Regions from separate parts of the Halomonas sp. DN3 genome, predicted to be linked through region 3. Evidence: predicted binding sites of a transcription regulator. Region 3 holds the regulator's gene; each other region holds the start of a gene.
What was found. The regulator PhoB, encoded in region 3, activates phosphate uptake and scavenging genes when phosphate is short. The targets are predictions, from matches to a motif close to TGTCATANNNNTGTCANA.
Positions count from the first base shown of each region.

Region 1: the regulator PhoB is predicted to act here: its motif matches at 3,467-3,484, upstream of NKF27_RS09715 (glycosyltransferase family 1 protein).
Region 2: the regulator PhoB is predicted to act here: its motif matches at 2,254-2,271, upstream of phnC (phosphonate ABC transporter ATP-binding protein).
Region 4: the regulator PhoB is predicted to act here: its motif matches at 3,342-3,359, upstream of NKF27_RS18165 (UTRA domain-containing protein).

Region 1 is NZ_CP099965.1:2,250,955-2,258,561, reverse strand. Features, by position in the region: gene NKF27_RS09735 (CoA transferase subunit A) at 1-410, opposite strand, end outside; gene NKF27_RS09730 (LysR family transcriptional regulator) at 593-1,495, shown strand; gene NKF27_RS09725 (acyltransferase) at 1,626-2,501, shown strand; gene NKF27_RS09720 (LysM peptidoglycan-binding domain-containing protein) at 2,444-3,382, shown strand; gene NKF27_RS09715 (glycosyltransferase family 1 protein) at 3,546-4,706, shown strand; gene NKF27_RS09710 (phosphatase PAP2 family protein) at 4,856-5,428, shown strand; gene NKF27_RS09705 (alpha-ketoglutarate-dependent dioxygenase AlkB) at 5,544-6,209, shown strand; gene gcvT (glycine cleavage system aminomethyltransferase GcvT) at 6,374-7,483, opposite strand; gene NKF27_RS09695 (sodium:alanine symporter family protein) at 7,567-7,607, opposite strand, start outside.
Region 2 is NZ_CP099965.1:4,263,574-4,271,180, forward strand. Features, by position in the region: gene phnE (phosphonate ABC transporter, permease protein PhnE) at 1-141, opposite strand, end outside; gene phnD (phosphonate ABC transporter substrate-binding protein) at 231-1,262, opposite strand; gene phnC (phosphonate ABC transporter ATP-binding protein) at 1,321-2,190, opposite strand; gene NKF27_RS18395 (glyoxalase/bleomycin resistance/dioxygenase family protein) at 2,602-3,021, shown strand; gene NKF27_RS18400 (hypothetical protein) at 3,031-3,291, opposite strand; gene NKF27_RS18405 (TlpA disulfide reductase family protein) at 3,461-4,270, shown strand; gene rapA (RNA polymerase-associated protein RapA) at 4,614-7,553, shown strand.
Region 3 is NZ_CP099965.1:4,824,958-4,832,564, reverse strand. Features, by position in the region: gene pstB (phosphate ABC transporter ATP-binding protein PstB) at 1-667, shown strand, start outside; gene phoU (phosphate signaling complex protein PhoU) at 700-1,434, shown strand; gene cysZ (sulfate transporter CysZ) at 1,574-2,302, shown strand; gene NKF27_RS20865 (YnfA family protein) at 2,505-2,840, shown strand; gene phoR (phosphate regulon sensor histidine kinase PhoR) at 2,922-4,250, opposite strand; gene phoB (phosphate regulon transcriptional regulator PhoB) at 4,311-5,000, opposite strand; gene ubiA (4-hydroxybenzoate octaprenyltransferase) at 5,115-6,008, opposite strand; gene NKF27_RS20845 (chorismate lyase) at 6,272-6,910, opposite strand; gene NKF27_RS20840 (FAD-dependent oxidoreductase) at 7,072-7,607, shown strand, end outside.
Region 4 is NZ_CP099965.1:4,217,415-4,225,021, forward strand. Features, by position in the region: gene hisD (histidinol dehydrogenase) at 1-237, opposite strand, end outside; gene NKF27_RS18155 (D-cysteine desulfhydrase) at 307-1,320, opposite strand; gene NKF27_RS18160 (LysR family transcriptional regulator) at 1,540-2,442, shown strand; gene NKF27_RS18165 (UTRA domain-containing protein) at 2,480-3,226, opposite strand; gene NKF27_RS18170 (ABC transporter substrate-binding protein) at 3,544-4,620, shown strand; gene NKF27_RS18175 (alkaline phosphatase family protein) at 4,753-5,622, shown strand; gene NKF27_RS18180 (ABC transporter permease subunit) at 5,619-6,452, shown strand; gene NKF27_RS18185 (ABC transporter permease) at 6,439-7,287, shown strand; gene NKF27_RS18190 (ABC transporter ATP-binding protein) at 7,284-7,607, shown strand, end outside.

The DNA.
Region 1 (7,607 bases), 2.3 Mb from region 3:
CGCACTTCCTTGCCCTCACCGATGGGGGTGCCATAGCCGGTCGCCGTGTAGAAGGCGGGAATACCGGCACCACCGGCGCGCATCTTCTCGGCCAGGGTCCCCTGCGGGGTCAGCTGCACATCGATCTCGCCGTCGAGCATCTGACGCTCGAACAGGGCGTTCTCGCCCACGTAGGAGGCCAGGATCTTGCTGATCTGACGGTCCTCCAGCAGCACCCCGAGGCCAAAGCCATCGACGCCACAGTTGTTGGAGACCACCATGAGGTCCTTGACCCCGCGACGCTTGATCTCGGCGATCAGGTTCTCCGGAATGCCGCAGAGACCGAAGCCTCCGGCCAGCACCGTCATACCGCTCTCGATGCCGTCCATCGCCTCTTCATAGGAATACACGCGCTTGTCGAATCCGGCCATGTGGGGCGCCTCGTCTGTCGATGAAAGTGAAAGGAGAGGTGGCGAACCGGCACCGTTCCGGTGCCCCGCCCTGCCTCAAGGTAGCACTGAAGGCAGTGTTGCTCGCCCCCATATATTTGTTAAGTTTGTTTTATTTATTGATTATTTATATCTTTAAATAAATTTGACCTTGGTAGCATGTCGTGACCGTCAAGCAACTGCGTGCCTTTCTGGCGGTGGCCAGAACCCTGAGCTTCACCCAGGCCTGTGAACAGCTCCACCTCTCCCAGCCGGCGCTGAGCCTGGCGATCAAGGGTCTCGAGGACAGCCTAGGCGGTAGACTGCTGATCCGCACGACCCGAAGCGTCCGCCTGACCCCCGAAGGTGAGTCCCTGGTGCCGCTGGCCAAGCGCTTGCTGGTGGAATGGGACAATACCGAGGACGCCCTGCGCCAACGCTTCACCCTGCAACTTGGACGGCTCTCCCTGGCCGCCATGCCGGCCTTTGCCGGCAATCTGCTGGCCCCGGCGCTGGGGGTGTTTCACCGCCAGCACCCCCGCATCAACGTCACCGTGCATGACGTGGTCAACGAGCAGGTGATCGACATGGTGCGCCAGCGCCAGGTGGAGATGGGCATCGCCTTCGAGCCAGAGGCCACCGGCAGCCTGCACTTCACTCCGCTGTTTCACGACCGCTTCGTGGCCGTGCTGCCCCCACGCTCGCCTCTGGTACAGCATTCGAGCCTCGACTGGGAAAGCCTGATGAGCTGGGACTTCGTGGCGCTGCAGCGGCCCTCCATGGTACGCCGCCTGCTGGAGCAGCAGCTCGGTGCCCGACACGGGGCCCTCAAGGTAGCCTTCGAGACCCATCAGCTCGCCAGCGTCGGACGCATGGTGGCCAATGGCCTGGGCGTCAGCGCGGTGCCCTCGCTGTGCCTGCGTCAGATGCAGGAGGCCGGCGCGGTCTGCCGCCCGCTCAAGGATCCCGTCATCGAGCGCGCCGTGGGGGTGGTCACCTGGAATCCCCATGAGCTGTCGGTGGCCGCCCGCGCCATGCTCCAGGTACTGGTCGACAATATCGAGACACCGACCCTCTCAGAAGCATGACGCCGACATGGCCGTGGACCCTCGCACTGGGCAGCCGGCACCGGATCCATTAGGATTGGCGGGCCTGCCTCGCCCACTGTCACGGCTTGGCGACACCCGCTTTATCTGCTGTTGCGAGGTTATCCTAGGAATGTCGACCCTCAAGGGCCTGATCAGCGTTCTGCTGCTGGTTGGCAACACGCTATTCTGGACCATCCCGCTGGTGATCCTGACCCTGCTCAAGGTGGTCACCCCCGGGCGGCGCTGGCAGCGGCGCGTGCTGGCCGGGCTCAACGCCATCGCCCTCAACTGGATCGGTTTCAACCTGTGGTGGATGCGTCACTGGATCAAGCCCGATCTTCGCATGTCGGTGCCCGAGGGACTGAGCCCGGACGCCTGGTACCTGGTGCTGTCCAACCATCGGAGCTGGACCGACATCTTCCTGCTGATGATGGCGTTTCATCGCAAGATCCCGATGCCACGCTTCTTTCTCAAGCAGCAGCTCATCTGGATCCCGGTCGTAGGCATGGCCTGGTGGGCACTGGAGTTTCCCTTCATGCGCCGCTACAGCAAGGAGCGCCTGGCCGCCAACCCACGCCTGGCCGAACGCGATCGCAAGGCCACCGAGCGCATGTGCGAGCGCGCCCGCGACGTCCCCATTGCCATCATCAACTTTGTCGAAGGGACCCGTTTCACCCCGGCCAAGCGCGAGGCCAGGCAAAGTCCCTTTCGCCATCTGTTGCGCCCCAAGGCCGGCGGCATCGCCCAGGTACTGAACCTGCTTGGCGATCGTCTCGACGCCATCATCGACCTCACCATCGACTACCAGTCGAGCCAACCCAGCTTCTGGCGCTTTCTGTGCGGCCAGGAGAAGGCCATTCGCCTTGATGCACGCCGCCTCGACGTGGCGCCGTGGATGCTGGAGGGGCGCTATCACGACGACCCGCACTACAAGGAACGCTTCCACTCATGGCTCAACGCCCTGTGGCAGAACAAGGACGCCTCACTCGACTCGCACCGCTGGTGATCGCCCTGCTGCTGGCCGGCTGCGCCGGTCAGGGGGCATCCCCTGCGTCATCGCAACGCAGCGCCAGCGTCGCCGGCAGCAGCATTGCCGGCGACTGGATCAGCGTACAGCGCGGCGACACCCTCGGCTCCATCGCCCGCCGCGCCGGCGTACCGCTATTGCGGCTGCAACGCTTCAATCCGGGTGTCGACGCCCGCCACCTGGCCGTGGGTCAGCGCCTGCTGGTGCCCTCTCATCAGGAGCGGGCGCCGTCCGGCGGCCCCTATCGCTATCAGATCCGCCCCGGCGACACCTATAGCGCCGTTGCCAGGCGCTTCGGCACCACCGCTCAGCGCATCCAGAGTGCCAACCCTGGCGTCCGCGCCACCGACCTCAAGGTCGGCCAGGTGATCCAGGTGCCGCTGGCCAGCCGATCGGTCGCCAGCCGCTCATCGTCCAGCAGCAGCTCAGGCACGTCCAGCCCCTCTCGCTCCGCTTCGTTGCCGGATCCCGGTCCGGTCGCCTCTAACGCTCGTGGCTGGCCCTGGCCGCTGGACGACTACCGGGTGGTGCGCCGTTACGGCAAGGACAGCCGCGGCAGCCTGCAGCCGATGCTGCTGGCCACCGACGAGGGCGCCCGGGCCAAGGCCGTTGCCGATGGCCAGGTGCGGTTTGCCGACGGCATGCGCCAACTGGGCCAGGTGGTGATCGTGCACCACGCCGACAACCTGCAGAGTGTCTACGCGCTATGTGACGACCTGCTGGTCAAGCAGGGAGAACAGGTCAGCCGTGGCACCCCTCTGTGCGTGGTCGGCAAGCATGCCTCGACCGGCCGCCACGATCTGCTGTTCGACATGCGCCATGGCGGCAAGCCCATCGACCCGGACACCATCCTTCGCTGAGCGCTGCGGGCCGAGTCGACGCAAGCACAGACCGCTTGTCCGTCGCCCGGCCCCGTCGACACCGTAACAGCCTGTTCATATCGCTGACCTAGAGATGTCATGCTGGAGCATCACTCTGTCTCGGGAGCGGGCCATACGGGGCCCGACCGGTACGAGGAATTCCATGCGCATCTGTCTGGTCAGCGAAACCTGGTCTCCTGATATCAATGGGGTCGCCCATACGCTGGGGCGCATCAGCCAGGAACTGCGTGCTCTTGGCGTGACGCTGCAGCTGGTCCGGCCGGCCCCCGTCGACGGCTCCACCGAACCCGCCACCGGGATGGCCCACGAACTTCGCGTACGCGGCATGTCGATGCCGCGCTACAAGGAAGTGCGTATCGGCTGGGCCTCCGCCAGTCGTTTGCGCAGGCTATGGCGCGACAATCGTCCCGACGCCATCTATGTAGCGACCGAAGGCCCCTTGGGCTGGTCAGCCCTGCGCGCGGCAGAAAAGCTGGACATTCCCGTGGTCAGCGGCTGGCACACCAACTTCGATCACTACTGCCAGGACTATGGTCTGCCGTGGCTGGCGCCACTGGTACGCAATCGCCTGCGGCATTTTCACAATCGCTGTGCGGCGACCCTGGTACCGACCCATCAGCAAGCCCGGGAGCTTGCGCAAAGAGGCTTCGAGCGCGTCAGCGTCATGGCACGCGGCATCGAAGGCGATCGTTTCACCCCCGCCAAGCGCAGCCAGCAACTGCGCGACAGCTGGGGTGTCGGCCAGCACCAGCCGGTGGCGCTTTACGTGGGCCGACTGGCGCCGGAGAAGAACCTGGAGCTGTTGCGCGACACCTTTCTCGACATGCTCGAGGCGCGCCCCGACATGCGCCTGGTGGTGGTGGGCGACGGCCCCGGGCGGGCATCGCTGGAAAAGGCCCTGCCGGACGCCATCTTTACCGGCTTCATCGATTCCGCCGAGATGCAGATCCACTACGCCAGCGCCGACATCTTCGTCTTTCCCTCGCTGTCGGAGACCTGGGGCAACGTCATTCTCGAAGCCATGGCCAGCGGCCTGGCGGTCGTAGCCTTCCGCCACGCGGCCGGCGCCGAGTTGATCACCACCGACAAGGATGGTGTCAGCGTCGCCGCCGGTGACAACGCCGAATTCCGCCAACAGGCGACAGCGCTATGCCAGCAGCAGGCACGCTACGCCCGCCTGGGCCGCGCCGCCCGGGAACGCGCCCTGGCCTACCGCTGGCCGTCCATCGCCCAGACCTTCCTCGACGCCCATCACCAAGCCCTGACGTCGGGAACCGGCCTGTCGGACCCCGCCAAGGCCTAGATCAGGCAGTGGCTCGAACACCCCGCCGCCAGAGCGAACACCCCGCCGCCAGAGCGAGTGGCGGCGTGGAGACCACAGGCAGCGGGCCCTAGCACGACACATGACGACAAAAGACGCTAGAAGACGACTTACCGCCAGGGAGATGTGACATGCCCACTAAAAGCCCGCAGATGTTCGACCGCCTGGATATGCTCGAGTGGCAACTGTGCCAGCGCACCGCCGGCCTCAGCATTCACCGCCCCTGGCTATCCACCTTGAAGATCTCCAGCAAGCTGGGCGACTGGCCGATCTGGGTGGCGCTGATCCTGGCGCTGCCGGCGATCCACGGCCGCGATATCGGTCTGCGCCTGATGCTCGAATACACCGTCACCGCCGTGGTGGCGATCGCGGTGTACAAGCTGCTGAAGACCCGTCTGTGTCGAGAGCGGCCCTTCATCACCTTTGGCGGCAGCATCCAGTGCAACGAACCGGCCAGGGACCGCTACAGCTTCCCCAGCGGCCACACCATGCACGCGGTGATGTTCTGCACCCTGGTCGCGGTACACAGCCCCGCCCTGCTGCCCTGGCTGCTGCCCCTGGCGGGCCTGATCGCCATCTCGCGGGTGGGTCTGGGACTGCACTACTACAGTGACGTCCTTGCCGGCGCGGCGCTCGGCTATGGCATGGCCCTGGCTAGCCTCGGGCTTTCCTCGACCACTCTGCTGATCGCGGCGTCCCACTGACGCCGCCTCGGGGGGGCATCACTGCCGCTCGCCCGCATCTCGCCCGCACCTCCAGTACAAGCGCCACCGCTCCTGATCGGTGGCGTCAGCCAGCCTTCACTGGCATCCTGCTTGAATGCCTCCACATGACCCCAAAGCGCTGCTCGAATTGCTACACGAAGCACCACTCGAAGCGCCATCCCAAACCCTGGTCGAGACCCCGCCGCTTTACTACCTGCCCGGGCTCATAAGCGAGTCCGACGCCAGCGACCTGCAGGATAGGCTGCGCCAGGAACTCGACTGGCAGCAGCCCGAACTGACCCTTTACGGGCGCAGTCATCCCATTCCCCGCCAGCAGGTATGGATGGGCGATCACGCCTATCGCTACTCCGGCAGGGACTTCGCGCCCTGCCCCTGGCATCCGACGGTGGCGGCCCTGCGTGATCGTCTCAATGACCTGCTCGAACGGTTTTCGGCCGTCGACAAGAGCACACCGACCAGCGCCTTCAATAGCGTACTGATCAACCGCTATCGCAACGGCGAGGACCGCATGGGCTGGCACTGCGATAACGAAGCGGAACTTGGCGACTGCCCTACCATCGCCTCCATCAGCCTGGGGGCGACCCGTCCCATGCGCTTTCGCTGGAAGAACCGCTCGTCCGAGGCCTTCAACGTCTGGCTCGAAAGCGGCAGCCTGTTGTGGATGGGCCCCGGCTGCCAGGAACAGTTCGAACACGCCCTGCTGCCGCGCAAGATCCCTGGTGAGCGAATCAATCTGACCTTTCGTCGACTTGTCGCCTGACCTGCAATGCTGGCGCCAGACCCGAGCCGTCTCTTTCTCCAGGACATAAAAACGGCGCCCTGTGGGCGCCGTTGATCGTTCATTCGGTGGCAACTTGCTGCCACCCAAGATAACGGTATAAGGCGTTATCTATCAAGTTATCAGCCGCGTTATCAGCCGCGTTATCAGCCGCGATAGTAACCCGGTGTGATGACCGGCATGCAAGTCACCGTCATCGGCAGACGCTTGCCTCGCACCTCGGCGTACACGGTGGTGCCGATCTCGGCTTGATCGAGGCTGACGTAGCCCATGGCCACCGGCTTGCCGACGCTGGGGCCAAAGCCACCGGAGGTCACCTGCCCGAGTAGACGATCGTCCTCGCTGTAGAGCTCGGCACCTTCGCGCACCGGGGCACGCCCCTCACCCAGCAGGCCGACGCGCTTGCGCTGGTGGTCCTTGACTTCGACCTGGTGCAGCACCAGATCAGCCCCCGGGAAGCCACCGGCGCGCTCGCCGCCACGACGACGCGGCTTGCCAATGGCCCAGATCAGCCCCGCCTCCACCGGCGTCGTGGTGGTATCGATATCGTGGCCGTAGAGACAGAGCCCGGCCTCCAGGCGCAGGGAATCACGCGCACCCAGGCCGATGGCCTCGACCTCTTCCTCGGCCAGCAGCTTGCGCGCCAGGGCGTCGGTCTGATCCGCTGGCACCGAGATCTCGAAGCCATCCTCGCCGGTATAGCCGCTGCGGCTGATCCACACCGGGATACCGTCGATGTCGAAGCGACCATGCTGCATGAACACCATCTCGCAGGCTGCCGGACACAGACGCGCCATGACATCGGCGGTCTTCGGCCCCTGCAGCGCCAGCAGGCCGCGATCGACCACCTCGACTTCGTGGTCGGGCAGCCCGCGACGCAAATGGGCGATGTCCTGATCACGACAGGCCGCGTTGACCACCAGGTAAAGGTGGTCACCGGCGTTGACCGTCATCAGGTCATCGAGGATACCGCCGTCTTCGCTGGTAAACAGGCCATAGCGCTGCATGCCTTCGGGCAGGCCGACCAGATCCGCCGGCACCAGGGTCTCCAGCGCGGCCAGCGCGTTCTCGCCACGAATCAGGATCTGCGCCATGTGCGAGACGTCGAACAGGCCGCAGGCCGCGCGGGTATGCTCATGCTCTTTCTTGACCCCCAGCGGATACTGAACGGGCATGTCATAGCCCGCGAACGGGACCATCTTGGCCCCCAGCTCTCGATGCAGGGCATTCAGCGGTGTCGTCTTGAGTTCACTCATGGCGTTTCGTCTCGTGGTTCGTGAAAGAACCCTTGCAACGACAGGAGGTGCCCCTGAGGGCACCTCCCGTGGTCGGCTCAGGCTCAGGACTTGTCGTGATCAAGGGCCTCGCCCGGCAGGATGT
Region 2 (7,607 bases), 560 kb from region 3:
GGTCACCAGCAGGCTCGGGCGCATCTCGACGCCCTGCCAGGACCAGGCCAGCACCGCCAGGCCGACGCCCCACAGCGCCAGGGTGGTCCAGCTACGCTTGGGCGGCAGGCTGATGCCGGAAAGTTGTGTCTGGGTGGTCATGCGTTTTCCTGGGGAACTTGAGAAAGCGGTGACAGCGTGAGCAGTCCAGGCCGCGCCGGGCCTTCGTCCCGGCGCGGCCTGGCGTCACATCAGCCGGCGTTGGCGGCAGCGTCCTCGGGCATCGCCTCGGCGGCCTGCACTTCCTTCATGCGCACGTCGAGATCGTCGAGCTGGCTGTCGATCTCGGCCAGTCGGGCCTCGCGATCGCCTTCGTCCAGGCTTTCGTCCTTGGCCACCTCGGAGCGCTCCTTGAACAGCGCCAGCTGACGGATCGGCAACAGCTGGTCGTTGTCGGAGGCATCGAAGCCAGACCACTGCAGCGGCTCGAGAATCGCCTGCTCTTCGGCGTCGTCGCCGTAGTTCAGGAAGAACTCACGCAGCTTTTCCTTGGTGGCGTCGTCCAGGTCGCCGCGCCACACCAGCGGGTCGGACGGGATCAGCGGCGACTTCCAGATCACCCGCAGCTGCTCGGCCTTGTCCGGCGCGGTCACTTCCAGACGCTCCATGCCTTCGGTATTGAAGGTGGCGACGTCCACCTGCTGATTGGCCACCGCCAGGGCGTTGGTCTCGTGGCTCGAGTTCAGGGTGCGCTTGAAGGCTGACGAGGCGTCGACACCGTTCTTGGCGAAGACGTAGTACCCCGGTACCAGATAGCCGGAGGTGGAGTTGGGATCGCCGTTGCCGAACACCAGCTCGGAGGCGTTGGCTAGGACGTCATCGACGCTTTCGATGTCGCTGTCCTGGTGGGTGATCATCAGACTCCAGTAGCCCGGGGCTCCGTTGGCCGCCACGGTCTGGGCGAAGATCTCGCCGTCGGCACGATCGACGGCTTCCATGGCCGACTTGTTGCCGTACCAGGCCAGGTCGATCTGATCAAAGCGCATGGCCTGGATCACCGCGGCGTAGTCGGTGGCGAAGAAGGGCTCGACCTCCATGCCGATCTGCTCGGACATGTCGGCCAGGAACGGGTCCCACAGCGGTGCCAGATTCTGGCTGGCCTCGGTGGAGATGATGCCGAACTTGAGGGTCTCGGTCTCGGCGGCGGCCAGCTGGGCGCTGGCGGCAAGGCCGATACCGACGATCAACGGCAGCGACAGGCGACGAAAGGATGCGAGAGACATGGGATTCTCCTGAAGGTTATCGGTCGTTGTGGGAACAGGTGTCGCAGGATGTGGTGGCTCAGCTATGGACGACCTGCGCCGAGACAGCCGCCTGGGCCTGGGTGTAGCTAGGCTCACGCAGCGGTGACGGCAGGTCGGGTTGACTGCCGGCACGCAGCTCGTCGAGGCCGGCGTTCTCGTACAGGGTCTTGAGGCGTGCGTCGGTCAGCTCGGAGGTCTTGCCGTCGAAGTACAGGCGCCCATCCTTGAGCGCGATGGCCCGATGGCAGTAGCGCCGGGCGATATCGACCTGATGCAGGGTGATGACCACGGTGCGGCCATCCTCGGCGTGAATCCGCTCGAGGATCTCCATCACCTCCCGGGCGCTGCGCGGATCCAGCGAGGCGATGGGCTCGTCGGCGAGGATGACGTCGGCGTCCTGCATCAGCACCCGGGCGATGGCCACCCGCTGCTGCTGACCGCCGGAAAGGGTGTTGGCACGCTGGTAGGCCATGCCCTCGAGGCCGACCCGAGCCAGGCACTGAAGGGCCCGTTGGCGTTCCTCGTCGCTGAAACGACCGAGCAGCGCCCGCGCCCTCGGCATGCGCCCGAGCTGGCCGATCAGCACATTGGTCAGCACGCTGAGGCGGTTAACCAGATTGAACTGCTGAAAGATGTAGCCGACCCGGCAGCGCTGGCCACGGCTGGCCCGGCGAAGGCGACCGCTGGCCTGGATCTCGCGCCCCAGCAGGCTGACGCGGCCACCGCTTTCACGGTTGCAGCAGGTCAGCCCGACCAGATGACGCATCAGGGTGGACTTGCCGGAGCCGGACGGGCCGATCAGCGCAACGATCTCCCCCGGGGTGATCTCGAAACTGACATCCTCGAGCACTCGGCTATGGCCGAAGTTCTTGTTGAGTCGCTCGACGATGATGGTGGGAATGGACATGACGCCTCTCCTCTAGGAATGGCGCCAGTCTGGACATCAAAGATGAAGGCCAGTTGTCTAGACAATGTCATTGAGATGACAAATTTCCCTGTACACGGAGCAAGCGCTCCGGTACTACCTCGCCAGAGGTATAAAAAACAAGGAGTTGGGGGCGGCTGTCATGCGGCGGTCACGTCATTGCCGCCGATTCGTCATACTCAGGCAGGGCGACCTGTCGACGAAGACGTCGTCCACTTGTACGAAAAGGAAGTTGGACAAGACGCCCTGGAAAGGGCTGCAAGGAGGCACCTGCAAGCGGCCAATCGCCACGCCCATAGCGCCAGGCGATAGAGGCCATAAACAGGCTTGAAGGGAAAACCGGCGGCTTCGGCGCCAGACTGAATCCGACACATGATCCCACGGAGGCATGTCATGCAGCATCTCAGTCTGGAGCCGGGCGCCCTGGAGGTCAGCGACCTGGCGGGAATGCGTCGGTTCTTCGAGACGACACTGGGCCTTCGGGTGCTGGTCGCCAGCGACACTGGGGTGACCCTGGAATTGGGAGGCGGCGAGAACACCCAGGTGCTGATGTTGCTGGCGAGCCACACCCCGACGCCGCCGAGAACACTGAATCTCGAGGTCGACGCCGCCAGCTTTCCTGCGCTGCGTCGACGCCTGGAAGACTGCGGACACGAGTGCGGCTTTGTACAGAGCTGGGAGGGAGACAACAGCACCTCGCGTCAGTGCGCCTTTCGGGTGGTGCTGTGCCGGATGCCGGAGGGGCACTGGCTGAGGCTTACCGCCATCGATCCGGCCCGCTGCGCCTCATCGACCCGAGAGGTCCGGGCCTGACGCTGTTGGTCAGTCATGTCCCTCGTCCCCCTCGTCTTCTGACAAAAGCCGCTGGCGGCGTTCGTCACGGAACTTCTGGACACGGTTGTTGCGGTATCGACGGGCAATCGCCACTACCAGCGCCACCACCAGCATCAGCCCCAGGGTGAGCCCCTGCCACGGGCGCGGGTGGTCCAGGGTGGTGCCGAGCACAAAGATCATCACGAAGCCGAGGGCCTGGCTGCCGATGGCCAGGGCGCGCAGGGGGTCGAAGGTCTTGGGTGGTGACATCACAGATCCTGATCAGAGAGATGGCTCGAAAACCGATGGCCCGGCAGGCGGCTCGAGATGACAGCGCGCATCGGGCGCAGTAGCCTTGCCGGATCGAGCCCACCAAGTGTACCTGCTCGCCTGCGCATTTTCGTGCTTTCGCGTTTCCCCAATGGAGTTCGCCCCATCCATGGATGCCATCGCCATCGGACCGGTGCTAGTGAGCCTGCCGCGTCTCTACGCCCTCGTCGTCACCCTGTTGCTGCTGGCCGCCAGCGCCTTCCTGCTGGGCCTGCCCCGCCGCCGCCACGGTCGCTGGTTCAACGGCCTGATGCTGGCTTGGCTGGTCGGCGCTCGGCTCGGGCACGTGCTGCCGCACTGGGCCGCCTATCAGGACAACTGGCTGGATATCATCAAGCTGTGGCTACCCGGCTACAGCGGGGTCTGGGGGCTGGTCGCCGCCGCCCTGTGGACCCTGTGGTCACTGCGTGATCGCCTTGGCGCCCTGCTCGGCGCCCTGGGTCTGACGCTGGTCGCCTCGCTTGCCTGGCTGGCGCTGGTCAGCTGGGCGCCGCTGTCGGCAAGTCCGGCGCCGCAACGCGTGCCAGAGCTGACCCTGGAAGACGTCGACGGCGCCCCCATCGAACTGGCCTCGCTGGCAGGCGGCCCCACCGGCAAGCCGCTGATCATCAATCTATGGGCCACCTGGTGCCCGCCTTGCCGGCGCGAGATGCCGTTGCTGGCCGACATCGACCAACGCGACGACGTCACCGTGGTCGTGGCCAATCAGGGCGAGCCGCTGGTTCAGGTCGCGCGCTACCTGGACGAGGCCGGCCTGGACTTTCGCTACCCCCTGCTCGACCCGCGCCAGCAACTGCTGGCAGCGAGTCAATCTCCCGGACTACCCACGACACTGCTGTTCGACGCCGAAGGGAAGCTGCTCGAGCGCCATGTGGGGGAGCTGACCCTGCCTCTGCTGGACGACTGGCTGGCGCGCTGAAACTTTGCCAACCTGAGCACATACTGCAGGTGAACCGCACCCGCAGTCTCAGGGCCGAGGGGGACACCCCGCCTCGGCCCGCCCAACCTGTCTTTTCCTGCACTGACGTAGCCTGAATCCGCCACCTCACGGCCAAGCTCATCGCTGGCCCGGGCACGGCGGCAAGCGCGGGGGCGTTTCGGGAACGCCTCGATGCGAAGGTTTCAGCCGCCATGCGACATCTGATCACGGGCATGACGATGGCGCTTAAGCCAGACTGAAGATTGCTGTAAGATACCGCGCCCTGTCGGCGGCGGGCCTGGCCCGCGACCACGAACCGTAACGACGCATCTCCCGAGGCATCATGAGCGACTTCTCTCCCGGCCAGCGCTGGATCAGCGACGGCGAGGCCGAACTCGGCCTGGGCACTATCCTGAACTGCGACGCGCGCAGCGTCACCGTGCTCTTCGGCGCCAGCCAGGAAACCCGCACCTACAGTACCCGTCTCGCCCCGTTGACCCGAGTCGCCTTCGGCAGTGGTGATCGCATCCAGTCCGCCGAGGGCTGGCAGATGACGGTGGACGACACCAAGGAAATCGACGGACTGATCGTCTATATCGGCGAAGACGACAAGGGCGAGCTGTGCGAGTTGCCGGAGGCCCGGCTGGCCGACAGCATGCAGTTCGACCAGGCCAGGGATCGTCTGCTGACCGGCCAGGTCGATCGCAACGACTGGTTCGACCTGCGCTTTCGCACCCTGCACCACTACCACCGCATCGAGCAGAACCCGGCGCTGGGCCTGGCCGGCCCACGCATCGATCTGATCCCCCATCAGCTGTACATCGCCGACGAGGTCTCCTCACGTCAGGCGCCTCGCGTGCTGCTGGCCGATGAAGTCGGCCTCGGCAAGACCATCGAGGCCGGACTGATCCTGCATCGCCTGCTGCTGACCGGGCGGGTCGAGCGGGCGCTGATTCTGGTGCCGGCGAGCCTGACTCACCAGTGGCTGGTGGAGCTGCTGCGACGCTTCTCGCTGTCGGTGACCCTGCTCGACGAACAGCAGAGCCAGGCCCATGGCGACGCCAATCCCTTCGAGGCCGGCCAGCTGGTGCTGGCAAGCCAGGACTGGCTGTTCGCCAACGCCCACCGTCAGCAGCAGGCCGAAGCCTGCGAGTGGGACCTGCTGATCGTCGACGAGGCCCACCACCTGGAGTGGAGCGAGGACGAGGTCGGCCCCGGTTACGCCTGCGTCGAGCGCCTGTCCGGCGCCACCGAGGGAGTGCTGCTGCTGACCGCGACGCCGGAGCAGATGGGGCTGGCCAGCCACTTTGCCAGGCTGCGTCTGCTCGATCGCGATCGCTACTCGGACCTGGAAGCCTTCCGCGCCGAGGAGCAGGGCTATGTGGCGGTGGCCGAGGCCATCGACGCCCTGACCGATGTCGACGGGCCGCTGGACGCCGGCGCCCGGGACACCATCGGTGCGGTCGCCGACGACGGCGACAGCCAGGCGCTGCTGGCGACCCTGTCCAACCCCGAGTGCAGCCTGGAACAGCGCCAGCAGGCCAGCGCCCAGCTGCGAGACCAGCTGCTCGACCGCCACGGCACCGGCCGCGTGATGTTCCGCAACAGCCGTCGCCACGTCGGCGGCTTCCCCGAACGTCGCCTCCACGTCGACAAGCTGGAGCTGCCGTCGTCCTATCGCCGGGTACTGCGTCGCCTGGCGCGGGACGAGGACTACCTCGACGAGCTGCTGATCGAGACCGGCCTCGACCACCCCGAGGTGATGGTCTACCTGGACGGCATGTACAGCGCCCTGACCGAGGATCCGCTCAACGCCGAGCCCTGGTGGCAGTTCGACCCCCGGGTGACCTGGCTGCTCGAACGGCTGACCGAGATGGGCGACGACAAGGTGCTGGTGATCGCCCACGACCGCGAGACCGCCCAGGGGCTGTCCGACGGCCTGCGCGTGCTCGGCGGCGTGCAGGCGCCGGTGTTCCACGAGGACCTGTCGCTGGTCGAGCGCGACCGCGCCGCCGCCGCCTTCGCCGACGACGAGGACGGCTGCCAGGTACTGGTGTGCTCCGAGATCGGCTCCGAAGGCCGCAACTTCCAGTTCTGTCGCCATCTGGTGATGTTCGACCTGCCGCTGCACCCGGATCAGCTCGAGCAGCGCATCGGCCGTCTCGATCGCATCGGCCAGCGCCACGCCATCGAGATCCATGTGCCGGTGTTCGAAGGCAGCCCCGGCGAGAAACTGCTGCGCTGGTACCAGGAAGGGATGGACGCCTTCAGCGCACCGCACGGCATCGGCAACGACCTGTTCGACGCCTTCGGCGACGACCTGGCCGAGAGCCTGCTCGACGACGAGGCCCTGGAAGAAGTCATCGGCGAGACCCGCGCGCTGTTCGACGCCAAGCTGGCCGAGCGTGACGCCGGCCGCAATCGCCTGCTGGAGCTCAACGCCTGCCGTCCCGAACGGGTCGAGTCGGTCAAGGAAGCGATCGTCGAACTCGACGAGGACCGCGCCCTGCCGCGCTACCTGGACCAGGCGCTGGACATCTTCGGCGTCGACAGTCGCGAGCTAGGCAATGACCTGACCCTGCTGTCACCAGGCTCGCACATGCTCGACGGCCTGCCGGGGCTGGTGAAGGGTGAGGAAGGCTTCACCGTGACCACCTCGCGCTCCCGCGCGCTGGCCCGGGACGACGTCCAGCGGCTGTCCTGGGAACACCCGCTGCTGCGCGAGATGATGGGCCGCATCCTCGACGGCAACATGGGCAACACCGCCCTTGCCCTGCTCAAGCATCCGGCGATCCCTGCCGGGCGGCTGATGGCGGAGCTGGTGTTCCGCACCCACTGCCCGGCACCGAAGCGTCTGCACCTCAATCGCTTCCTGCCGCCCACCGCGGTGCGGGTGCTGCTCGACGAGTCCGGTGCCAACCTCACCGACAAGGTGTCTTTCACCGGTCTTTCGAAGAACCTCAAGAAGGTCAAGAAGGCGGTGGCGCGGGACCTGATCAAGAGTCGCCACGACCAGCTGCGCGACCTGCTCGACAGCGCCGAAGCCGAGGCCCAGCGTGAGCTGCCGACGATCGTCGAGGCCGCCCAGGTGCGCATGCGCCAGACGCTGGACAACGAACTGACCCGACTCGAGGCCCTGGCGCAGCGCAACCCGTCGGTACGCGAGGACGAGATCACCGCCCTGCGCGACGAGCGCCAGGCGCTGGACCAGGCCATCGAAGGCACCCGCCTGCGCCTGGACGCCGTGCGCGTAATCGTGACCATCGACGACGACAGCCGCTAGCGGCTGTCTCGGCAAGGGCGGCCCGGCAGCGTCGCCCTCGCCACTTTCACGACG
Region 3 (7,607 bases):
GGTCACGGCCTTTATCGGGCCGTCGGGCTGCGGCAAGTCGACGCTGTTGCGCGCCTTGAATCGCCTGCACGACCTCAATGAGGACGTCAGTCGTCACGGCCAGATTCATCTGGACGGCCACGATATCCATGACCCCAGGGTGGCGGTGGCCGAGCTCAGGCGTCGGGTGGGCATGGTGTTTCAGGCACCGAACCCCTTCCCCATGTCGATCTACGACAACGTCGCCTTTGGCCTGCGTCTGCAGGGAGGCTTGAGCAAGCGCCGCATCGACGATGTGGTCGAATGGGCACTGAAGTCGGCGGCGCTGTGGGACGAGGTCAAGGGGCGTCTACGGGCATCGGCCTGGTCGCTCTCGGGAGGCCAGCAGCAGCGTCTGGTCATCGCCCGGACCCTGGCGGTGGAACCTGAGGTGCTGTTGCTCGACGAGCCGGCCTCGGCCCTGGATCCGATCTCGACGCTGAAGATCGAGGAGCTGATTCGCACACTCAAGCCGCATCTGACCCTGGTGCTGGTGACCCACAACATGCAGCAGGCGGCGCGGGTGTCGGACTATACGGCGTTTTTGCACAACGGTGAGCTGGTGGAGTACGGCCCGACCGACACCCTGTTCACGCATCCGCGCCTGAGGCGCACCGAAAACTACATCACTGGACGCATGGTGGGCTAGCGTCCCGTTCCATGCTTCTTCAGGAGACCTTCATGGATATCACCAGCGATACCCACAGCCAGCACATCTCGAGGCAGTTCAATCATGAGCTCGAGGAACTCAAGACCCACCTGATGGCCATGGGTGGCCTGGTGGAAAAGCAGGTGCAGGATGCCGTCAGTTCGTTGCTCGACGCCGACTCTGCACTGGCCTCTCGTGTGGTCGACAACGACCGCGCGGTCAATGACATGCAGGTCAAGATCGACGACGAGTGCACCCGCGTGCTGGCACGCCGTCAGCCGGCGGCCTCTGACCTGCGACTGGTACTGGCGGTGATTCGTGCGGCGTCGGATCTCGAGCGCATCGGTGACGAAGCCAGCAAGATCGCGCGCAACGCCATCGAACTGGTCGACGGCAACAACGGCACCCGCGGCTTCGTCGAGGTGCGCAATATCAGCGAGCACGTGCGTCACATGATGCGTGACGCCCTGACCTCCTTCGCGCGTTTCGACACCGAACTGGCGATGCAGGTGGTGCAGGAAGACGAGCGGGTCGACAGCGAGTATCAGAGCGCCATGCGCTCGCTGATGACCTTCATGATGGAGGATGCGCGTTCGATCTCTCCGGTACTGGGCATCATGTGGATCCTGCGCGCGCTGGAGCGTGTCGGCGATCACGCCAACAACCTGGCCGAGTACGTCATCTATCTGGTCAAGGGCCTGGATATCCGTCACATCGACCCTGACGACCTCAACCAGGAACTGCTCGACGACAGCAGCACGTCTTGACCTCGACGCCCTGAGCGGCGTCAATAGGCCGGCCCCGTCAGGGTCGTTGCCTGCACTCTGAGCATCGGGCCATCGTCGAGACGATGGCCCGATGTCGTTGGGGCACTGTCATCTTCAGCCACTGCCAAGGATCGATGTCATGCTGAATGCCCTCGAGGCGGTCCGCCGCGGAACCCGCCTGGTCTATAGCCAGGGCCTGCGTCGTTATGTGTTTCTTCCCATTCTGGTCAACCTGCTGGTCTACGCCGGCATGCTCAGCTACGTGCTCGGTGAGTTCGGTGGCTGGCTCGATAGCTGGATGGCCATGGTGCCGAGCTGGCTGGAATGGCTCGACTGGCTGATCTGGCCGTTGTTCGTGGTCAGCCTCGTGCTGATCGTGTTCTTCAGCTTTACCCTGGTCACCCACCTGATCGCCGCCCCCTTCTACGGCTTCCTGGCGGCCCGGGCCGAGGTCGAGCTGACCGGCCGCGAGCCCATCGATGATCGTGGCTGGCTCAAGACCGGTCTCGACGCCCTGGGCAGGGAGCTGTTGAAGCTGGCCTATATCCTGCCGCGCATGATCGGGCTGTTTATCCTGAGCTGGATTCCGGTGGTCAACCTGATCGCGCCGCTGTTATGGGCGGCCTTCAGCGCCTGGGTCATGGCGATCACCTACCTCGACTACCCGATGGACAACAACAAGGTCAGCTTCGCCGATATGCGCAAGCGCCTGTCGGCGCGCTGGTGGCCGAGTCTCAGCTTCGGTGGCCTGGTGACCTTGATCACCTGGATCCCGCTGGCCAACCTGTTTCTGATCCCCGGAGCCGTGGCCGGTGCGGTGCTGATGTGGGATCAGCACTATCGGCAGTTGCCGGTGGTTCGGCGTTGAGAGGCACTGTCGGCGCTGTTGTTGGTTGTAAGGCGTTGAGCAGCAGTTTGAGCACCGCTATTGGCGCTGTTGTTGGTTGTAAGGCGTTGAGCAGCAGTTTGAGCACTGCTATCGGCGCTGTTGTTGGTTGTAAGGCGTTGAGAAGCACTGTCGGCGCTGTCGATGAACGTACGGCGTCAAAAGGGGATAGCAGGGAGTGGCCATGACGGCGCTGTTGCCAAGTCTTTTGCTCTATATCGCGGCGGCGCTGGCCGAGATCGCCGGTTGCTTTGCGGTGTGGCGCTGGTGGCGAGATGACGCCTCGGCATGGTGGCTGCTGCCCGCGGTGGCGAGTCTGGTGGCCTTCGCCTGGCTGCTCAGTCAGACCGATGCCGACTACGCCGGGCGTGCCTTTGCCGCCTACGGGGGCGTCTACATCGTGGCGTCGCTGGGCTGGCTGTGGTGGGTCGAGCAGCGCCTGCCGGATCGCTGGGACCTGATCGGGGGAGTGCTGTGTCTGGTGGGTGCCGCGGTCATCCTGCTGGGGCCCAGGAGCTGATGGGAGCACGCCCTGTTCGTTCTGGCGGGGCCTAGGCGCTGTCCGAAAAGTCGACGAGCGCAGGCACTTTTCAGACAAGCCCTAGTGCACAGCGCCGGCGCGGCCGAGCGCCACTGGGTCGGCCGCTGCCAGCCGGCTCGAGGGAAAGATGCAGCGGAAGGTTGCGCCCTCGCCGAGTCGGGAGTCGATATCCAGGCGTGCCTCGTGGCGCAGCAGCACATGCTTGACGATGGCAAGCCCCAGGCCGGTACCACCGGTGGCGGTGCTGCGGCCCTTGTCGACCCGGTAGAAGCGTTCGGTAAGGCGTGGCAGGTGCCTCGGATCGATGCCTTCGCCGTCGTCTTCCACCTCGAGGCAGGCGCCTTCGCCGTAGGCACGCCAGCGTAGCGTGATATGGGCGCCGTCACCGGCGTAGCGCACCGCATTGAAGGCCAGGTTGGAGACCGCGCTGTGCATCTCCTTCTCGCTGCCGGTGAGACTGCGCGATTCTTCGACGACGACCTCGATCTGCTGGCGGCCGCCTGACAACGCCTCGGCGTCGCGCTTGACCGCCTGCAGCAGGGTGGTGGGGTCGAGGCGAACGTGATCGCTGCCGCCCTGGTCGTTCTCGAGTCGTGACAGCAGCAGCAGGTCGTTGACCAGATTCTGCATGCGGCGCGTCTGGCTCTGCATCTGGGCGACCCCCTTGCCCAGCCGCTCCGGCAGCATGCCGGCCATGTCGCTGTAGGTCTCCAGGTAGCCGGTGAGCACGGTCAACGGCGTGCGCAGCTCGTGGGAGACGTTGGCGACGAAGTCGCGGCGCATCTGTTCCAGGCGATGCAGACGGGTGATATCGCGGGCCATGACCAGGCGTTCATCGTCACCGTACAGGGTGATCTGGAACTGCAGGATCATGTTCTCGTCGATGGGGGAGGGCAGGCTCAGCGGTTCGCGGTAGTCACGGGCATTGAAGTAGCCGACGAAGCGCGGGTCGCGCAGCAGGTTGGTGATGTGCTGGCCGCGGTCCAGCGCCGGCTTCAGGCCGAGCATGCGCTCGGCAGAGCTGTTCCACCACTCCAGGTCGCCGTGGCGATCGAGCATCACCACGCTGTCGCGCATCGCCTCGGACGATTCCTGGATACGCTGCAGGGTCGAGCGCAGGCGGCGCTGGGTGATCCGCTGGCCTTTCTGGTAGCGATAGAGGCGATCGAACAGCTCGCCCCACAGGCCACTGGCGGTGGGAGGTTCCTGCTGGGGGCGGTGGGTCAGCCAGTCGTGCATCGCGTGCAGGTTGCGCAGGTGATAGCTGAGCCCAAGCGCCAGGCCCAGGCCGATGCCTACGCTGGACAGCGAGAAGGGCCAGCCCAGCAAGGCGCCGAGACCCACCAGCACGGCCAGGCGCCAGACTTCTCGTCTCCACAGACGACCCACGTCAGTTCTCGGCTCCGTTCACCTCATCCCTCCTGGTGCTGCGTTGCGTCGATGGCTCGCTCAGACCTTGGCCGAAAAGCGATAACCGGTACCGCGTACGGTCTGGATCAGTTGCTGATGGGGTTCCCCCAGGGCCTTGCGCAGGCGGCGGATATGCACGTCGACGGTACGTTCTTCCACGTAGACGTTGCCACCCCAGACCTGATCGAGCAACTGGCCACGGGTGTAGGCGCGCTCCTGGTGGGTCATGAAGAACTGCAGCAGGCGATATTCGGTGGGGCCCATGTCCAGTGACTTGCCGTCGACGCTGACGCGATGGCTGACCGGGTCGAGCTTGAGGCCTTCCACCTCCACCGGGTCCTCGACGCCCCGCGGAGTGGCGCGGCGCAGCACTGCCTTGAGTCTGGCCACCAGTTCTCGCGGCGAGAATGGCTTGGTGATGTAGTCGTCCGCGCCGGCTTCGAGGCCCTGGATCTTGTTGTCCTCCTCACCTTTGGCGGTGAGCAGGATGATCGGCAGCTCTGCGGTGGTTTCCTCGCGCTTGAGCCGGCGGGCCAGTTCGATGCCGCTGGTGCCCGGCATCATCCAGTCCAGCAGCAGCAGGTCTGGCTGGTCATCGACGATGATGGCGTGGGCGGCCTGAGCATTGTCCGCCTCGAGCACCCGGTAGTCGGCCATTTCCAGCGCCACCGCGATCATTTCGCGGATCGGGGCTTCGTCATCGACGATCAGTACGGTCTTGGCGGTCATCCCGGGAGCCTCTTGGTCAGGGTCTTACACTCGACGGTGACAAATGACACCACGTCAATGTGACAATTAGATGACATTGTATCCATTGTCGAGCGACCGAGACGGGCATTTCCCTCACCCGAGGGAGGGATAGAGGCTCAGTCCGAGTCCGGCGAACAGCAATAGGCCCGACCAGTGGTTGTTGAGAAAGGCCTGGAAGCAACGGTCGCGGTCACGGCTCTTGATCAGCCGCTGCTGGTGGACAAAGGTCGCGCCCATGGCCAGCCAGCCGAGCCAGAAGAAGCCGCCCAGCGCCAGCAGGCTGCCGGCCCAGGCCAGCAGCCCCAGGGTAGCCAGCTGCAATAGCGCAATGATGCGGGTATCCCAGCGACCGAACAGTACCGCGGTGGACTTGATGCCGATCTTGAGGTCGTCGTCGCGGTCGACCATGGCGTATTCGGTGTCGTAGGCCACCGTCCACAGCACGTTGGCGGTAAACAGCAGCCAGGCGACCATCGGGACTTCGCCGAGCACCGCGCCGAAGGCCATCGGAATGGCCCAGGAGAAGGCCGCGCCCAGCACTACCTGGGGGAAGTGGGTGTAGCGCTTCATGAAGGGATAGCTGGCGGCCAGCACCGCTCCGATCAACGACAGCCACACGGTAAAGCCGTTGGTCAGCCAGACCAGCGCGAAGGCCGATCCCAGCAGACACACGAACAGCACCTTGGCCTCCCGCTCACTGATGCGGCCGGTAGCCAGCGGTCGGTTCCTGGTGCGTTTGACGTGGCCATCGAAGTGGCGATCGGCGTAGTCGTTGACCACGCAGCCCGCCGCTCGCATCAGGTAGACGCCGGCGACGAAGATCAGCAGGGTGTCACGGGCCGGAATGCCCTCGGAGGCCACCCACAGCGCCCACAGGGTCGGCCACATCAACAGCCAGGTACCGATGGGGCGATCCAGACGCATCAGCGCCAGAAAGTCGGGAATTCGGTTCAGGTATCCAGGGGGACGCAGCAGCGAACGATCCATCGGTCTCTCTCATGCTCTGGCGCAGGTCAGGCGAAAATAAGGCGTAAGTCGGGCAACAGACGCTCCTCGGAGAAACATCGCCGAGAAGCCTTGGCGCAGCCTAGCGCGAGCCGACGGCCATGACCAGCAAGGCGAGCCCAGCCAGGCTCGACCGGCACGACAAGACCAGCAGGCCATCATCATCCGTACAGGGCTTCGGCGGGCTACCGTCAGCCCACGCCATGGTTGGCGCCTCGGTGTCCGAAGCGGGCGACAACAGGGAGTCAGCCGGTGGCAGAGGCCGGCAGCGACAACGCCCGGCCCATGGCCGGCATAAAGCTCTCCTGCACCAGCAGCACCCAGCCGCTGTGACGAAATACCGAGCGGCGTTGCCACAGCCCGGTATAGCCGTGGATCGGCCGCGTGATGTGGCTGATCTGAATGGCGCTGCGCTCGAGATCGGGCTGGCGAAACAGCCAGCTGCCGAGAGAGGTCTCGCCGAGGCCTTCGAAGGGAGCGTCGTGACGCTCGACGATCGGTGCCACGCTGCGCGCCACCACCCAGGGCTCCTCGTTCACGCACAGGGCGACCTCGCGCAGCCAGGCCTGCTCGTCGCTGGCCAGGCCCAGCACGCGAGCCTCGTCAGGCCACGGCAGGCCCTTGGCCTCCGCCAGCAGGCGTACGCGAAAGTGCCCGGCGCCTGCCGCCTCGATCAGGCGTTCGGTCAGGGAGTCCCGCGAGGCCAGCCAGGCGTGCCAGCCAGCGGGCACCGCGATGCCACCGGAGGCCAGCGACACCCAGCCGGGGTCGACGATATCGGCCGCTTCGGCATTCGGCGAAGAGGCTGTGGCTGGCGCGGGATTACCCGGTTCGGACCCCGAGCGCTCGATCTGGGAGCGGAATGTGGAAGGAAGCTGTGTCATGCGGCCTCGGCAGGGCTGTCGTCAGCGGAGGGCGGTGCTCCGGTCGGTCGGCGCATAGTGTACCATGTGGCCCAGCACTCACCCGCTGGTGTGGCCCCGTGCGGGCCGGCCCAGCTTCAACAGCGACCGCCCGGCGGTCGTCGGCAGAGTCGAAGGAAGCGATGCAAGGACCCTTGACCATCATCGGTACCGGCATGGCGGGCATAGGCCTTGCACGCCAGGTGCGGGCGCTGGACGCCCACCGACCGATCACCCTGATCAGCGCCGACTCAGGCGATGACTATTCCAAACCGCTGCTGTCCACCGGCTTCGCCAAGGGCCTGGCGGCGGACCGGCTGGCCGCGCGCTCGGCGCTGGAACTGGCCGACCAACTGGGCGCGGTGGTACGTCCCCACACCAGGGTCGATGCCATCGATCTGGCGTCGCGCACCCTGAGCCTGGGCCAGGAACGCCTGCCCTGGTCGGATCTGGTGATGGCCACCGGTGCCAGCCCCGTGGCGCCCTTCGAGATTCCCGATGCCCTGGGCGGACGGGTGTTCTCGATCAATGATCTCGACGACTATCGGCGTTTTTCGGCGGGCCTCGAGGCGCTGGGGCGCCCGGCTCGGGTGGCCATCGTCGGCCTCGGACTGGTCGGCTGTGAATTTGCCAACGATCTGCACGCCGGTGGTCATCGCGTCTGCCTGGTCGGCCCTGA
Region 4 (7,607 bases), 610 kb from region 3:
GAAGTCGATGTCGTCCTTGACCGACTGGGGCACGCTGTCGATCAACTGACGCCGCTTGTCGTCGCTCAACACAAAGTCGCCGGTCCAGCCGTCAAACTTCTCGGCGTATTCGCGCACGGCCGCCTCGCCGCGGGCACGAATATCCTCGAGCATGCCACGCACCGCTTCCGTCACGCGCTGGTCTTCGGCGGCAACGCCAGCGGCGGCCTCCGCCTTCTTGAGATGACGAATGGTCATTGTTGTCTCCGAATAACGTCGTCGAGGGCGCCCGAACTCAGCGGGCGCCTGCCCTGAAGCGCCCTGGGCCTAGCCCTTGTAGTCGGGGAAACCGAAGGTATCGGGATAGCCGAACAGCGCAACGGCGCCGCCGGTGTGCAGGAAGACGACGTTCTCGTCCTGCTTGAAGTGGCCCTGGCGGATCAGGTCGATCAGCCCTGCCATGCCCTTGCCGGAGTACACCGGGTCCAGAAGGATGCCTTCGTGACGGGCCAGCAGGGTGACCGCCTCGATCATGCTGTCGGTGGGCACACCGTAGCCCTCACCCACGTAGTCGCAGTTGGCGACCACCTGTTCGCGGCTGACGACGCCGGACAGGCCGAGCTTGGCTTCGGTCTTCTGGGCCAGGGCAAAGACGTTGGCTTCCTGCTTGTCCTTCGGCGCGCGAACGCCGATGCCGAGCACCGGGATACCGGCGTTGCAGGCGCTGAGGCCGGTGACCAGGCCCGCCTGGGTGCCGGCGCTGCCGGTGGCGTGGACCAGATGATCGATGCGCAGACCCATGTCGTTGGCCTGGGCCAGAAGTTCCAGGGCGGCATTGACGTAGCCCAGGGCACCGATCTCGTTGGAGCCGCCGCCGGGGATGATGTAGGGCTTCTTGCCTTCACTCTTCAGACGATCGGCCAGGCCTTCCATCTCGGCGGCCATGTCGGCACCGCCCGGGCGCTTCTCGACGCTGGCGCCGTGGAGCTGATCAAGGAAGACATTGCCGTTGTAGTTGTAGTTGGGGTCCTCGCTGCCGGTGCGGTCTTCCAGCAGAATGTGGCACTCGAGCCCCAGCTTGCAGGCGGCGGCCACGGTCTGGCGGGCGTGGTTGGACTGGGTGGCGCCCTGGGTGATGATGGTGTCGGCGCCCTGTTCCAGGGCGTCGGCCATCAGGAATTCAAGCTTGCGGGTCTTGTTGCCCCCGGTGGACAGGCCGGTGCAGTCGTCGCGCTTGATCCACAGGCGTGGACCGCCAAGCAGCTTGCTCAGGTTGTCCATGGGCTCCAGCGGGGTGGGCATATGGCCGAGACGGACACGGGGGAAACGGGACAGGTGCATACGGGCCTCCAGGCGAGTCATTGTTGGCATTGGCGTGCTCTCTTGACGACCTACGTCGAAAGACACAGCAGGCCTGAAGGCCTGCCCTCGAGCGATCGCTTCCAAGTTAAGCCTCGCCTGGAACATGAGACCAATGCCAAGGTGCTCGCCAGCTGTTAAATTTTTGCATAGCCACTGCTTAGACCCGGCCGCTACCCACCAAGGCAGACCAAAACACCAATGAAGATCGAATGGATAGAGGATTTTCTCGAGCTTATCGAAGCGGGCACCTTTTCCCAGGCGGCCGAACGGCGCCACGTCACCCAGCCGGCATTCTCGCGCCGTATCCGCCAGCTGGAAGAATGGCTGGGGGTGGCGCTGATCGATCGCAGCGCCTCGCGCCTGGAGTTGACCGCCCACGCGCGGGCGTACGAGCCCCAATTGCGAGAGTGGCTGGCACGCCTTTACGCCATGCGCAGTCGTCTCAGAAGCGATGCCCGCCAGGGGCCCAGGGCCATTCTGACCACCCAGCACACCCTGACCGTCAGCTACCTGCCGCGTCTATTGCGCCACCTGCGTCATCACGCGCCTGAGGTGGGACTGCAGATCACCTCATCCGACCGCAGCCAGTGCATCCACGACTTCGAGCAAGGCAAGGCCGACCTGTTGCTGTGTTCAGAGCTGGAGGGCGCTCCCCTGTTCAGTGGCAGCGATAGCGTCGAGCGGCTGTCACTGGGCGTCGAACGGCTGTTGCCGGTGTGTGCGTCGGATCATCACGGTGGTCTCATGCACGAACTCGAGGAAGGTCAACGACTGCCCTTGATCGGCTACGATCCGGACAGCTTTCTTGGCCAGGCCCTGGCGACGCCTTACCTGCTCGATGCCCAACGCCACTACGAGATCGAACTGGTCTGCGAGACCGCCTTCACCATCGGCATTCGCCAACTCGCCCTGGCCGGTCTCGGCATCGGCTGGCTACCCCACGGGTTGATCGAGGAAGACCTCGAGAGCGGCAAGCTGATTTCCTTGCAGGAAATCCTCGGCGGCCCCTCTCTGGAAGTGGCCTGCTATCGCCATCGCGACGAAGCGGCAGTGGCAGCCCCCCTGTGGCACCTGCTGGAAGAACGCCCTCCCGCGGTCTAGCACTCCCCTGCAGTTCGAAGCCCCTCGATCTCGCACCTCAAACTCCCTGAGGGGCGGCGGAAAGCGTCAGCTCGATGGCGTCGTGGCGCCAGTACTCATCATCACAGTCGATGGCACGGCCGTTCTGGTCGTGGTTGATGCGGGTGATGCGCTGGGCGGGGCTGCCGCGTACCGCGTTGAGCGCGCTGGCGGCGTCGCTGGAAAGTACACAGGTGCCGAGCTCGTAGCTGACCCGCCCGACCCGGATGCCGTACTCGCGGCGGTAGAGCTCGGTCAGCGATTCCCGCGCCAGATCGAACTCCAGAATGGCGGGAAAGCAGCGCGGCAACAGATGGTGTTCCACGTAGAGCACCCGGCGTTCGTCCACCAGCCGGGCACGACAGATGCGGTAGACGCGCTCGCCTTCGGCGAGTCCCAGCCGGCGGGCGACCGTGACGGGCGCGATCACTTCCTCGGCACTGAGCAACAGGGTGCGGGCGCTGCGCTGCTGGGATCGCACCATCTCGTGAAACGGCAGGCAGGCCAACAGGTCATAGCGTAGCCGTGGCGGCGACACGAACCAGCCGCGCCGATTCTCGCGATACACGCAGCCCTCCGCCTCCAGCTCATTGAGTGCCTCGCGCAGGGTGATGCGGGTGGTCTGGAGGCGCGCCATCATGTCTCGCTCGCTGGGCAGACGGCGATCGCCCCGTGTCGAGGCCAGACTCAGCAAGGGCGCAAGACGCTCGCGCAGGCGATGGGAGGGTGAGGCGTCGTGCGAGGTGTCGTCAGGGACAGTAGGCAAGGCGGACTCTCGAAGCTCTGACCAGGATCGCCGCCGGGCAGTATCCGGCGGCGTCCAGCTTTCTGGTATAGACCAAAGAAGGTTCAACGTAATTTCAGCAGTCTAGTGGCAAGCCGGTGACAACGCGATGACAGTGCTCGAACGAGTCGGGTTTTTCGTCCTTTACCTAGCTCATATGGACTGAGACGAGACTGCCACGCAACTGACACGAGGCTGTCACGCTAGCTCCTTAGGGTGATCGTCAACGGAAACTGATCTAGACCAGAAAGGCGCATCGGTTTCCGTCGACTTCACGCCCCTGACCCGGAGACCCTCCCGTGATCGTCACTTCTCTGCGTTACCCGACCCTGACCGCCCTGGCCTGCGCTGGCCTGCTGTCCACCGCCGCCCAGGCAAGCACCGCCGAGCTTGAGTCACTGATCGAGGCCGCCAAGCAGGAAGGCCGCGTCGACAGCGTCGGCATGCCCGACACCTGGGCCAACTGGAAGGACACCTGGGCCGACCTGGAAAGCGTCTACGGCCTGGCGCACACCGATACCGACATGAGCTCCGCCGAGGAAGTCGCCAAGTTCAAGGCCGAGGGCGAGAACGCCACCGCCGATATCGGCGATGTCGGCTTCGCCTTCGGACCGATCGCGGTGCAGCAGGGGGTGACCCAGCCCTACAAGCCCACCACCTGGGACGAGATCCCCGACTGGGCCAAGGACGAAGATGGCCATTGGATGCTCGGCTACACCGGTACCATTGCGCTGATGATCAACAAGAACCTGGTGGAAGAGGACCAGCGCCCGAGCTCCTTCGCCGACCTGCGCGAGGGTGACTACTCGGTATCGGTGGGCGCCGTGGGCCAGGCCTCCCAGGCCAACAATGCGGTGCTCGCCGCCGCCTACGCCGCCGGTGGCGACGAGGGCAATCTGGCCCCGGGCCTTGAGCTGTTCGCCGAACTGGCCGAGCAGGGCCGACTGTCGCTGGCCGACGTGTCCATCGCCAACCTGGAGAAGGGCGAAGTGGAAGTGGCCCTGCTGTGGGACTTCAACGCCTTGAACTACCGCGACCAGATCGACCGTGACGCCTTCGAGGTGGTGATCCCCTCGGACGCTTCGGTGACCTCCGGCTATGCCACCATCATCAACACCCACGCCCAGCACCCCAACGCCGCCAAGCTGGCCCGTGAGTACATCCTGTCCGACGAAGGGCAGTTCAACCTGGCCGAGGGCTACGCTCGCCCGATCCGCGCCGACCACCTGACCCTGCCCGACGATATCGCCGCCAAGCTGCTGCCCAACGAGCAGTACGCCAGCGCCCGCCCGATCCAGGACTTTGCCGCCTGGGAACAGAGCGCCAAGGTGCTGCCGCGCCAGTGGCAGTCCGAGGTGCTGATCCACCAGCAGTGATCAAGCGCTGAGGACAGCGCCGCTACGTCGATCGACCGCTGAAGACAGTGCCCAAGGGGCCTGTCTTCAGCGCATTCCACGCCATTTCGCGACAGCGCCGCGCCCTGTATTGCCGCGCGGCCGGGAGTCATCATGACCAGACCCGTCATACTGGTGGTGCTGGACGGCCTCAATCACGCCGTCGGCCATCACGCCATGGGCCACTTGAGCGCCCTGGTGGAGGCCGGACGCGGCTACATCACCCACCTCGACTGCGAGCTGCCGGCCATGTCTCGGCCGCTCTACGAGTGCCTGCTGACCGGCGATCGCCCGGTGGACTCCGGGGTAGTGCACAACGACATCGTGCGCCGTTCCCATGGCACCAGCCTGTTCGACCTGGCCCGCGGCCAGGGCCTTGCCACCGCAGCGGCGGCCTATCACTGGGTCAGTGAGCTCTACGTCAAGGCACCCTTCGAGCGCACCCGCGACCGCTTCCTCGACGATCCGGCGGCGGCCATCCAGGCCGGCATCTTCTACTGGCAGGACCACTATCCGGATGATCACCTGTTCAGCGACGCCGAGGCCCTGAGGCAACGCCACGCGCCGGACTTCCTGCTGGTTCACAGCATGAACATCGACGACACCGGCCACCGTCACGGCGGCGACTCGCCCCAGTACAGAAACGCCGCCCGCCACGCCGACATCGCCCTGGCCGATTATCTGCCACGCTGGCTGGCCGACGGCTGCCAGGTGATGATCACCGCCGACCATGGCATGAACGCCGATCGCTCCCACTCGGGCCTGCTGGAAGAAGAACGCCGGGTGCCGCTGTGGCTGTTCGGCGACGCCTTTGCCGACCCCGCCGAACGGGTCATCCGCCAGACCCACCTGTGCGGCACCCTGGCAAGCGTCCTCGGGCTCTCCCACGACAAGCCCTGGCATCCCGAGCTGCTGGCCGCGACCAACACTGCCAGCGTCGCATCCACCGCGAACGCCACCTGCAACGAGGAGGCCGGATCGTGAAGGCGCCCCTACCGGCCTGGCTGTGGCTTGTGCCTTTCGCCGTGATATTCACCGCCTTCCAGCTGGCGCCGATGGCCTGGGTCGCGATCAGCGCCTTCAACGTCAACGGCGACTGGGGCCTTGGCCACTTTCAGGAGATCGCCCAGTCGGCGTTCTTCCGCCAGGCGATCTGGAAGAGCCTGACCATCTCGCTGGTGTCCAGCGCCATCGGCCTGGTCATCGCCACCCTGACCTGCCACGCCCTGGTGCGTTCCGGCGGACGCCTGAGGCGAGCGATGATCGCCTTCACCAACATGACCTCCAACTTTGCCGGCGTGCCGCTGGCCTTCGCCTTCATCATCCTGCTGGGGGCCAACGGCGTGCTGACCCTGGCGCTTCAACGACTCGGCATCATCGAGGACGTGCGTCTTTACTCCACCGGCGGGCTGATCGTCATCTACACCTGGTTCCAGATTCCGCTGGGCATCCTGCTGCTGTTCCCGGCCTTCGCCGGCCTCAAGGCGGAATGGCGTGATGCCGCCAGCCTGCTCGGCGCCGGGCGCATCGCCTACTGGCAGCGCATCGGCCTGCCGGTGCTGTGGCCGGCCCTGGCCGGCACCTTCACGGTACTGTTCGCCAACGCCATGGGCGCCTACGCCACCGTCTACGCGCTGGTCAACACCAGCTACAACCTGATGACCATTCGTATCGCCAACCTGGTGGCCGGCGACCTGTTCCTCGAGCCCAATCTGGCAAGCGCCCTGGCGCTGATCCTGGTGCTGCTGCTGGTGCTGGTCACCCTGGTCCAGCAGTGGCTGTTGAGAAGGAGTGCACAGCATGGCTCACGCTGAAACCCTGCCGGCTCACAAGGGCCCGACCGCAGCGTCGCTGTCGGCGACCTTCAATCCCTACGCCTGGATCGTCGGCAGCGTCTTCGCGGTGCTGGCCCTGCCGCTGGTGGCGACCCTGGGTTACGCCCTGGCCACCCGCTGGGGCGCGACCCTGGTCCCCGATGGACTGACCCTGGCCTGGTTCGTGGAGCTGTGGACCACCCCGCGCTTTGTGGCCGCCTTCGCCCGGTCGCTGGCCGTCGCCGTGGGTGCCCTGGTGCTGTCGCTGGTGCTGGTGATGCCGGTGGCCTTGCTGGCCCACACCCGCTATCCGTGGCTGGACCGCTGGATGAACACCCTGATCCTGATGCCCTTCGCGGTGCCCCCGGTGGTGTCCTCGGTGGGGCTACTCAAGCTCTACGCCGGCGGCCCGCTGCCGCTGGTGGGCACCCCCTGGATCCTGATTCCCACCTACTTCACCATCGTGCTGCCGTTCATGTACCGCGCCATTGCCAACAGCCTGCGTGCGGTGGACGTGCAAAGCCTGATGGACGCCGCCCAGCTGCTGGGTGCCGGGCCGCTTAAAGCCTTCTTTCTGGTCATCCTGCCCAACCTGCGTGGTGGAGTGCAGATCGCCATCTTCCTGTCGTTTTCGTTCCTGGTCGGCGAATTCGTCTTCGCCAACATGCTGGTGGGCACCCGCTTCGAGACGCTGCAGGTCTACCTCAACAATATGCGCGGCGCCAGCGGTCACTTCACCAGCGCCCTGGTGATCACCCTGTTCGCCTTTACCCTGATCCTGACCTGGCTGGGCAATCGCCAGGCCGAGCACACCATCACGGAGGCCACACGATGATGGCTGCCACCACACCTGCCACCCAGCGCGCCGCCCCGTCCACGGTCCCGTCCACTATTCCGTCCTCGGCCCAGACCACGGCCCCGTCAGCGCCAGGCCGCCAGGAAAACGGCAATGCGGTCTCGCTGAGGGGGCTGGCCAAGCGCTTCGGCGAGACCTCGGTGTTCGCCGACATCGACGCCGATATCGAGCATGGCGAGTTCATCACCCTGCTGGGGCCGTCCGGCTGCGGCAAGTCGACCCTGCTGCGGGCCATCGCAGGGCTGACCTCGCTGGACGCCGGCAGCATCCACATCGGCGGTGACGAGATCACCCGCCTG